Regions from separate parts of the Gottfriedia sp. NPDC056225 genome, predicted to be linked through region 2. Evidence: a T-box and tRNA genes for the amino acid it is inferred to sense, from the RefSeq annotation. Region 2 holds a T-box; the other holds one or more tRNA genes.
The links. The T-box of region 2 lies ahead of ACFCYN_RS14815 (valine--tRNA ligase). A T-box ahead of a tRNA ligase gene usually reads a tRNA of that ligase, here a tRNA-Val.
Positions count from the first base shown of each region.

Region 1: it has a tRNA-Val gene. The T-box ahead of ACFCYN_RS14815 (valine--tRNA ligase) is inferred to sense a tRNA for this amino acid. The anticodon was not compared.

Region 1 is NZ_JBHJTJ010000045.1:23,847-29,188, forward strand. Features, by position in the region: gene ACFCYN_RS20805 (Tex family protein) at 1-638, shown strand, start outside; gene cmpA (cortex morphogenetic protein CmpA) at 628-738, opposite strand; gene ACFCYN_RS20815 (SprT family protein) at 1,043-1,495, shown strand; tRNA gene ACFCYN_RS20820 (tRNA-Asn) at 1,579-1,653, shown strand; tRNA gene ACFCYN_RS20825 (tRNA-Ser) at 1,661-1,751, shown strand; tRNA gene ACFCYN_RS20830 (tRNA-Glu) at 1,764-1,838, shown strand; tRNA gene ACFCYN_RS20835 (tRNA-Val) at 1,851-1,926, shown strand; tRNA gene ACFCYN_RS20840 (tRNA-Met) at 2,244-2,320, shown strand; tRNA gene ACFCYN_RS20845 (tRNA-Asp) at 2,325-2,400, shown strand; tRNA gene ACFCYN_RS20850 (tRNA-Gln) at 2,704-2,778, shown strand; tRNA gene ACFCYN_RS20855 (tRNA-Lys) at 3,059-3,131, shown strand; tRNA gene ACFCYN_RS20860 (tRNA-Leu) at 3,145-3,227, shown strand; gene ACFCYN_RS20865 (M15 family metallopeptidase) at 3,481-4,299, opposite strand; gene cls (cardiolipin synthase) at 4,433-5,342, opposite strand, start outside.
Region 2 is NZ_JBHJTJ010000022.1:2,821-8,162, reverse strand. Features, by position in the region: gene ACFCYN_RS14830 (LysM peptidoglycan-binding domain-containing protein) at 1-950, shown strand, start outside; gene ysxE (spore coat protein YsxE) at 1,036-2,067, shown strand; gene ACFCYN_RS14820 (sporulation protein) at 2,162-2,926, opposite strand; T-box leader at 3,155-3,391, shown strand; gene ACFCYN_RS14815 (valine--tRNA ligase) at 3,446-5,342, shown strand, end outside.

The DNA of each region.
Region 1 (5,342 bases), on a different contig from region 2:
ATTATCGTGATGAAAAAGGGAAAATTACAAATCGAAAAGAGCTTAAAACGATACCGAGACTAGGTGCAAAAACATACGAACAATGTATTGGATTCTTACGCGTTGTCGAAGGGGATGAACCTTTAGATCGTACAAGTATTCATCCGGAGAATTATGTGCAAGTAAAAAAACTATTAAAGCAATTAAATTTCTCAACAAATCAAATTGGTTCAAAAGAACTAAAAGAAAAGTTAAAGACGCTAAACTTAGAAGAAATATCAGAACAACTTGATATTGGTTTAATTACACTGAATGATATTTTAGCTTCATTAACACAACCTGAAAGAGATTTACGAGACGAATTAGCAGCACCAATCCTTCGCCAAGATGTTCTTCAAATTGGAGACTTAAAAATAGGCATGGAGCTTGAAGGAACAGTAAGAAATGTAGTCGATTTTGGTGCATTTGTTGATATAGGATTAAAGAATGACGGTCTTGTTCATATTTCAAGAATGAGTAGTAAATTTATAAAACATCCATTAGATGTTGTTTCAGTTGGCCAAGTAGTAAAAATATGGATTGCTGAAGTTGATCAAAAGAAACAAAGAGTAGGCTTATCTATGCTGCCAATTGAAGCAAAAGAAAAAGTCAAAGCTTAATTTTTTGATAATAAAACCAACATTGATTTAATAACTTTATTTGATAACGGTTTTTCTCATAAAATGCTTTCTGCATTTGAGTCTTAAGCCAACTAGGCATTACCATGATGAAAACCTCCAACTTAAAAATCTTCGCCCATCTTAACTATTGAGATGGGCGATGAAATAAATGAGTGAGGGGTAACCTTCCGATACACTGTATAAAAAGGATAACTGTATTGTTCATTTTGGATAGTAAAAATTACGCCGTTGTAGAGAGATTTACTAAGAGCAGCCCATTTAGCATAAATCGTACTAATAAGATCTTTTGAAATTCTCATTTGTATGTTTAATGTATGCACATACCCAGAAAAATGTGAGTTGTTTAGTTAGAATAAAGTAGAAAAAGAGGTGGCGATCTATAAATGGACAATGAGGAGATACAAAAATTAGTAGAAGATCTATCGATTACCTATTTCGGACGGCCATTTCTCCATCAAGCTTCCTTCAATACTAGATTGAGAACTACTGGTGGAAGGTATTTATTAAAAAATAGTAATATCGAATTAAATAAATTATACTATCAAGAACACGGAATCGAAGAGCTAAAGGGAATTATATTACACGAGCTGTGTCACTATCATCTTCATATTATGAAGAAAGGATATAAACACGAAGATAAAGATTTTAAAGACCTACTAAAAAAAGTAGGTGCGCCTAGATACTGTAAACCACTAAATTCTATAAAGAAAAGAACACATTCTTATAAATATAAATATAGATGTGTTGGGTGTGGACAATACTTCTTAAGAAAAAGAAAAGTTGACACAAAGCGCTTTGTATGTGGAATATGCAAAAGTCCATTAAAACAATTATAAATAGTGTTGACAGGTAATATATGTATAGTTTATATTAATACTTGTCATCATGTTACAGCGCATGACGAATTGATTGGAATTTTTCCGCAGTAGCTCAGTGGTAGAGCACTCGGCTGTTAACCGAGTGGTCGTAGGTTCGAATCCTACCTGCGGAGCCATTATATTAGAGAAGTACCCAAGTGGCTCAAGGGGCGCCCCTGCTAAGGGTGTAGATCGTTAACGCGGTGCGAGGGTTCGAATCCCTTCTTCTCTGCCATATTTTTTTTTTGGCCCGTTGGTCAAGCGGTTAAGACACCGCCCTTTCACGGCGGTAACACGGGTTCGAGTCCCGTACGGGTCACCAATATTTTATCCCGGAGGATTAGCTCAGCTGGGAGAGCACCTGCCTTACAAGCAGGGGGTCGGCGGTTCGAGCCCGTCATCCTCCACCATTTCTTTAAAATGATATAAACTCTTATTATCGCGGCGTGGAGCACGAACGAATATGCTTCGAAGTAATAACTTCAGCATACCAATCGAGCTGCTACTTGCATAAACATCCTGAGATTGGGATGGTCTTAACGAAATAAAGTTCATGGATCTAATAAAATAGTATCCACATTATCGCGGGGTGGAGCACGAACGAATATGCTTCGAAGTAATAACTTCAGCATACCAATCGAGCCGCTACTTGCATAAACATCCTGAGATTGGGATGGTCTTAACGAAATAAACTTCATGGATCTAGTTAAAATAGTATCCACATTATCGCGGGGTGGAGCAGTCTGGTAGCTCGTCGGGCTCATAACCCGAAGGTCGCAGGTTCAAATCCTGTCCCCGCAACCAAAATGGTCCCGTGGTGTAGCGGTTAACATGCCTGCCTGTCACGCAGGAGATCGCCGGTTCGATCCCGGTCGGGACCGCCATTTATTACTACAGTTTGTAGTATTTTTTTCTTTATTTGGAGAAAAATAGTAGTGAGATGGATGAATTTTTTTTATCTTTAGGAGTAGATTCGAGGGGTAAATACAATACTACATAAGACAATCCTGCGGTGTTACTTCATGTAGCATATTCGCACATTAGGAAAAGAAGTATAGTGAAATGTCGGATTGTTTTTTATCTTGAGAGGTTAATTCAAGAAGGTAAGGCAATACAACATAAAAAAAATCCTGCGGTGCGGGTTCATGGAGATTATTCGAAGAAGTAGATTCATGATGTTATATCAATGGGCTATAGCCAAGCGGTAAGGCAACGGATTTTGATTCCGTCATGCCCTGGTTCGAATCCAGGTAGCCCAGCCATTTTTATTTTGAATAGTAATGTTTAAGGTAGAGGGATTTTCTTTTATCTTAAATGCGATCGTGTAAACAGTAAGTAAGTTTAAAAATAGTCTGTTTTTAGTGTACTTGTACTATCATGTATTTATAAACTTGTTATTACGAGCCATTAGCTCAGTTGGTAGAGCACGAACGAGTAATCTTCGATGCGATTACTTCAGCGTACTTGTCGAGCAGCTACTTGAAATTCTATCTGAGACAAGGACGTCTTTAGAACTTGCTTATTTTATAAACTTGTTATTACGAGCCATTAGCTCAGTTGGTAGAGCATCTGACTTTTAATCAGAGGGTCGAAGGTTCGAATCCTTCATGGCTCACTTTTGTTTATTCGCGGTCGTGGCGGAATGGCAGACGCGCTAGGTTGAGGGCCTAGTGGAGGTTTCTCCGTGGAGGTTCAAGTCCTCTCGGCCGCATCTTAATTATGACTTTCCAAGACATCTTACAATTGTAGGGTGTCTTTTTTGTGTTGATTGACATCAATAAAGAAATAATTGTAAATTTTTAGTACTTAAGAAATTACTTTTTTTTTCACTAAATTAGTGAAAAAGAATATTCGTGATAACCACTTGTTACACATTGATGCGTGTTTTTATATAACTACTGATTTGTAGACATTGACTATACTAAAAAACTCACTTTTGATATATTCCAAAAGTGAGTCTAACATTAATAATTAGCAGGATTTACTTGAAGTGGTTTAAATTTCTGATTTTTATCAGAGTAATGCCACCATTCTTTTGAGTAGCCCACGAAACCGGCTTGTCTCATCGCTTTATCCATGATTTGATAATTCTTTTCTTGTACACTATTTCGCTTATAGCTTCGAGAAGCACGTGATGAAAAATCATCGAATTTGGATTGCATTTGCACTTCTTTTCCATCTAATGTACACAATGTTATATCTAGTGTTGCACCTAGTTGGTGGCCTCGTATATTTTTTGGACTAGGCTTAGCAACATAATCTGAATTAGGATATGCATTCCAAAGTGTTTGTTGAGCTGATAAAGGACGGTAAGCATCCCAAACTTTAATCGTATATCCTTGTTTTTTTAGGATGGAATTTGCTTTAGCTAATTTTTTGGCTGTGCTAGTCCTAAGGATGGCTTGGCTAAAATTATAAATACGTTTGCCGGTAAAGTTATTCGTTGTATTATAGCGTAAATCAACGATCAAACTTTTATCTAATGATTTAACATTAGTGAACTCTGCAATTACATACTTCCCGCTAATAAATCCTGTTTTACTTTTAAATTTAATTTTATACCATCCGTTGGCATGTTTATTAACAACCGTTAAAAATTGACCTTTTTTCACAGTACCGATTAACTTAGCCGTTGTACTAGGGCCGCTACGGATATTTAGTTTACTTGCAGTTACGGTGTAAACTTTATTCGCTGCATAAGTAGAGGTTGGGTTTGTAAAAAAACTGACCCACAAAGATAAAAGAGCTAAACAACTTATTAAAATCTTCTTGATTCTTCTCATAGTTCACCTTCTAATTAATTTATGTAATAATCTGTTAACTTCTTTAATTATTCAATAGAATACGTGTACTTTCAATTTAAAACTTATTTGGCAATATAAAAAAACATTACAATTTAGTAATGTTTTTAGTAGTTTATAATATTGGAGATAGAAGTCGAGAAATAGCTTCTTTTATTTTTATAAAGATTGTTCTCGCTTGATACTTTTCAAGTGTAAGTTCACTAGAATATTTACAATCAGATAAAAAAAGGTTTTGTAGATTGGATGATTCTTTTTCTGAATAGACGATCGCGTTTATTTCAAAATTCAATTTAAAACTACGTGTATCAATGTTAGTAGTTCCAACTGAAGCAACTTCTTGGTCTATTACGATTGTTTTAGCATGCAAAAATCCATTTTCATATAGCAATATTTTTGCTCCGTAAGATAATAGTTCGCCTACGTATGATAGTGATGCCCAATGTACGAATGGGTGGTCAGGTTTACTTGGAATCATTATTCTAACATCAATTCCAGATAATGCAGCAATTTTACAAGCGTCCATAATGCTTGCATCAGGAACGAAGTAAGGGGTTTGAATATAAACGCTCTGTTTAGCAGACGTAATTAGTTTAACGTACATATTTTTTAAGTGCTCTGTTTCCGAATTTGGCCCACTAGCAACAATTTGTATGGGAGTATTTCTGATACTTTCCACATTATTAAAAGTAAATTCCTCTATAATATGTCCATGTTGTTTAGTAGCTTGTTGCCAGTCTAATATAAATCGCCCTTGAATTTGATTTACTGAATCACCTTTTATTCGAAAATGAGTGTCTCTCCAGTATCCAAATTTCTTATCAATTCCAAGATACTCGTCTCCGACATTAAAACCGCCTATATAAGCAACTCTCCCATCAATAATACAAAGTTTTCTGTGATTTCTATTGTTTAATCGAAAATTGATTAGTCTTAGGAAGGAAGGAAAGAAAGCTTTTACCTCACCTCCGTGTTTAATAAGATCTTTGAAAAAAGAAGGAGTGATTTTTTTCGAACCAATGTCA
Region 2 (5,342 bases):
ACTATTATGCAGAAGAAGAATCTGATTTTGAAATTCAAGTTCAGTCTAATGAACAACAAGTAGATCAAGAAGAATTTGAAGAAGAAGTTCAAATGCAAGCTCAAGAAGAAGTTCAAGAGGAAGAACAGTATGAGGAAGTATTTAGAGGCTTTAATATATCAGCAGAAGCAATCGAGCCGCAAACTGAATATGTTAAACCTGACTTCCTAATGAACGAACAAAATCATGAGCAAACAGTTCAAAGTGAAAATAATATCCAGCAATCTAATCAATTAAATACTGCCTATAATGAACGACCTAGCTTTTTAAACAATGATTTTAATGTGCACAATTATTTAAATAATACTTTAAATAGTCAACCTAACTTCTTAAATAATGATTATAGTAATTTGCAAAGCCAAAGCAATAATGAAAATAATGCGCAAAAAGAAATAGAAAAATATGAAGAAGAATACAAACGGACGTTGGAGCAAAGTTATCAACCATATGTTAACCAGCAATACCAACAAGCACCATTTGCATATAATCAAAATCAGCAGCCATTCTATCAAAATCCATATCCTCAAGCAAATCAAGAAAATTCTTACGTAAATCCAAATGATGTTCGTCAAACACCTCCTTATTACGCAGAATATTATCAAGCCCAAGTAGAGGCTGCGCCACCACCAGAGTTACCTAAAGTTGAGGTAAAGGCTGAAGCAGAAGAAGTGAAGGAAGTAAGAAGTGTTAAAAGTGATAATCTTCTTTCAAGCTTATTTACTGGTGAAGGAAGAGAAGAATCTTATTCTAAATTAAAATTATATTTAGCTCAAAATGGAGATACAATCGAATCCGTCGCTAAAAAATATAATTTACAAACCCAACAGTTAAATCGCGTTAATAATTTGAACGATGAATTCTTATCGGAAGGGCAAATTATTTATATCCCTGTAGCTGCTATAAAACAATAATAATATGGTGAGAGCTTTGTATTAGTTAGATACTTGTCTACTAATACAAGGCTTTTACGCATTTAGAAAGTGAGAGTGACGCATCTTGTATTCAAAACCAAAAGATGAAATAAGCGTCATTTTAGCACAGTACCATATAGTACCAAACTATTTTGAAACGGTTGGAAAAGTAGTAAAAGTTTATACAAACCAAGGTGTCTTTGCGCTAAAAGAAGCAAATGTAGATCGAGTTTATCGGAATAATTTGATTGAAAATGTTCGTTCATTACAAGATAAGGGCTTTCGAAGTGTTGTACCAATTTATCATACCCAAAATGGAGAATATATTGTTGAATTTAATACAAAGCATTACTACCTCATGCCCTGGATCGAAAGTGTTGATGCAAGATCAGATGAAAATCTACATTTTCAAAGAATGTTTACTTCTTTAGGCAAAATGCATGGTAGTACACAAAAGGAAAAAAAAGTTGATAAAGATCAATTACAAGTACACTATGATACATTAACCAAAAGGTGGAGCAAGGATAAAGATGTGCTAGAAAATTTTATTGAAGCTGCTGAAGGAAATTGGTATATGTCACCTTACGAACTAAGCTACTGCACGTACTTTCATAAAATATTAAGTGCACATCAATTCGCAAGAGGTCAATTAGATGAGTGGTTTAAAAAAATGAAGGATACTGAAAATACTAGGGTTGTAATGAACCATGGAAACTTGTCCATCTCACATTATCTTGTTAATAAAAGAGGAGAAGGGGTTTTTATCAATCTAGAAAATGCACAAGAAACAACACCAATACAGGATCTAACAAACTACTATAAAGGTTCATTTAAAACGTATCCTATTCAACAGCCCGATCGTAATAATTGGCTTAAAATGTATGAAAAGAATTTTTCCTTAAGAGAAGAAGAAAGATTGTTGTTTTTAAGTTATATGGCATATCCAACTCAGTTTTCTACCAAAATTAATAGTTACTTGAAGCGTTCTGATGGAAGTACTGAAAAAGATAATGTAAGAGATTTATTAAGTGCATACTGGCATATGATAAATATTGAATACTTTGTTTCCAAAATACAAGAAGATGTAGAAGCAGCGAGGGCAATTGAAGATTTGTGAGGCAAGGAAAGAAGTAACTTACCAATTATGATAAAAAAGAGGGTTTCCCAAAAAAGTGATGCAACTTTTTTGGAAACCCTCTTTTTAAAGCTATTTATTTTACATGACGTTTAATCGCGTTTACTAAACTTTTGCGTACAAAATCCTTGTCCGTAATATGGTCTTTTGAGAAAGAAATTCTAACATTATTTTCATCAGATCCAAATAACTTTGAAAACTTGCCTTGAGTTACTTTTTGATTTTGATCAAGTTGAACAATTAAGTCTACTGTTTTGTCAAAACTTAAATAATTAACTTCAATCTCTTCTAATTTACCACGAAATTCGCCATTCATCGGATAAAATTCAAACTCTTGAATGATCTTTCCGTATTTCTTTTTGTTTTCACTATCTCTTAATACAAATCCTTCTTCTTGAAGTGCTTGGATTACTGTTTTTAAACCAATTGAAGGGATAACTTGAACGCCATCTGCATCGTATTGGTCAACAGCTTTTTCTATTTCTAAATGAGTTTTAATCCAAATATGGGATTTGTGTAGTGATACTGGAGTATTTTCAGATAAGGTGAAAAAGAAAGGAATAGTCACTTCTTCATTTGCATTTATTATACGATCAACTGATACGATAAATTTTTGTAAAGTACCATTCTTACTAACTGTTTTATCATTGGATTCAACTTTATATTCAGTCATTACATGTAAAAAGACGGAATCTAGTTCTTGCTTTACTCTTCCACCTTTTATGTGTAATTCACCTTTTACTCTTTCTCCAGCTTGATATTCTGTTTTTTCAAGCTTTGTATCTATTCTCGTTCCTCCAATTCCGAGTACACGAGCTAATGTATTTTTAAATAAACCCATGAATATCCCCCTAAAAAGTTATATCTACATACTATATCATTATCGCATAATTAAATAAGTACTAGTATACCAGAATGTTAAATAATCATTACAATTATTTTTCGTATTTTTTTTATGTATTAAAAAATGAGGTACTTTATTGACAACTACTGAATATTCTAGAAAGAAATTAGAAATACTGTTGACTAAGCTTAAGGAAATTTTGTAGACTATTACATATATTCATAATGAAATGCAATGATAGGGAAGAGTACAACGAACTAATTCTTCAGAGAGGAAACCATTTGGTGGGAGGTTTCTAGAAAATAGAGTTGGAATGTCGCCCTTGAGCAGTGGCTTCGAAAACTTTTTTGTGATTAGAAGTTACCGGATGATCCGTTATCTTTTTTAAGTGTGTCAGAGAAACACAAGTTTTTACTGACAAAAAAAGGTGGTACCGCGAATCCAACTCCATTCGTCCTTTTCAAGGATGAGTGGAGTTTTTTTATTTTTCAATAATTTTAGAGGAGATGATTCCGAATGGAAACAACACAAAAATCATTACCAACAAAGTATGATCCGAATTTAGTTGAAAAAGATCGTTACCAATTTTGGTTAGATGGGAAATTCTTTGAAGCACAAGTAGAATCGGAAAAGCCGAAATATACAATCGTAATTCCTCCACCAAACGTAACTGGAAAATTACACTTAGGTCATGCTTGGGATACAACTTTACAAGATATTTTAACTCGTACAAAACGTATGCAAGGATATGACGTATTATACTTACCTGGTATGGACCATGCTGGTATTGCTACTCAAGCAAAAGTTGAAGGCAAATTACGTGAAGAAGGCTTATCAAGATATGATTTAGGACGTGAAAAATTCCTAGAAAAAGCTTGGGAGTGGAAAGAAGAATATGCTTCACACATTCGTTCACAATGGGAAAAAATTGGTTTAGGCTTAGATTACTCACGCGAACGCTTCACACTAGATGAGGGTCTATCAGATGCGGTAAAAGAAGTATTCGTTAAACTTTATAACAAAGGATTAATCTATCGTGGTGAATACATCATCAACTGGGATCCTGCGACAAAAACAGCGTTATCAGATATCGAAGTAATTTATAAGGATGTTCAAGGTGCATTCTATCACATGCAATATCCATTAACTGATGGTTCAGGAAAAATTCAAATTGCAACTACTCGACCTGAAACAATGCTTGGTGATACTGCAATTGCTGTACATCCGGAAGATGAACGTTACAAATCAATGATTGGTAAAACAGTAATGCTACCAATCGTAAATAGAGAGATTCCAATTATCGCCGATGATTATGTAGATATGGAATTTGGTACTGGGGTAGTAAAAATTACGCCTGCACATGATCCAAATGATTTTGAAGTTGGTAACCGCCATGACCTACCCCGCATTCTTGTAATGAATGAAGATGGTACGATGAATGAAAAAGCTGGAAAATACAATGGTATGGATCGTTTTGAATGCCGTAAACAAATCGTTAAAGATTTACAAGAGATGGGTGTTCTTGTTGAAATCGAAGAGCATATGCATTCTGTAGGTCATAGTGAGCGTAGTGGCGCAGTTGTTGAGCCTTATTTATCAACTCAATGGTTCGTTAAAATGCAACCACTAGCAGATGCTGCAGTAGCATTACAAAACTCTGATGACAGCGTAAAATTTGTACCAGATCGTTTTGAAAAAACTTACCTACGTTGGATGGAAAATATCCGTGACTGGTGTATCTCTCGTCAATTATGGTGGGGGCATCGTATTCCAGCTTGGTACCATAAAGAAACTGGTGAAATTTATGTAAACCAAGAGCCACCAGCTGATCTTGAAAATTGGAATCAAGATAATGACGTATTAGATACTTGGTTCAGTTCAGCATTATGGCCATTCTCAACATTAGGTTGGCCAAACGAAGAAAGTAAGGATTTCCAAGCTTACTTCCCAACAAATGTATTAGTAACAGGTTATGATATTATTTTCTTCTGGGTTTCACGCATGATCTTCCAAGGGATTGAATTTACTGGTAAACGCCCATTTAACGATGTATTAATTCATGGATTAGTACGTGACGAACAAGGACGTAAGATGAGTAAATCTCTTGGTAATGGTGTTGACCCAATGGATGTTATCGAGAAATACGGGGCAGACTCATTACGTTATTTCTTAACAACAGGAAGTTCTCCAGGTCAAGATTTACGTTTCAGTATTGAAAAAGTTGAGTCTACTTGGAACTTTGTAAACAAAATTTGGAATGCCTCTCGTTTTGCATTGATGAATATGGAAGGCTTCACATATGAAAATATTGATTTAACGAAAGAAAAGTCTGTTGCTGATGAATGGATTTTAACTCGCTTAAATGAAACAATTGAAAGTGTGACATCTTTAATCGATCGCTATGAATTTGGTG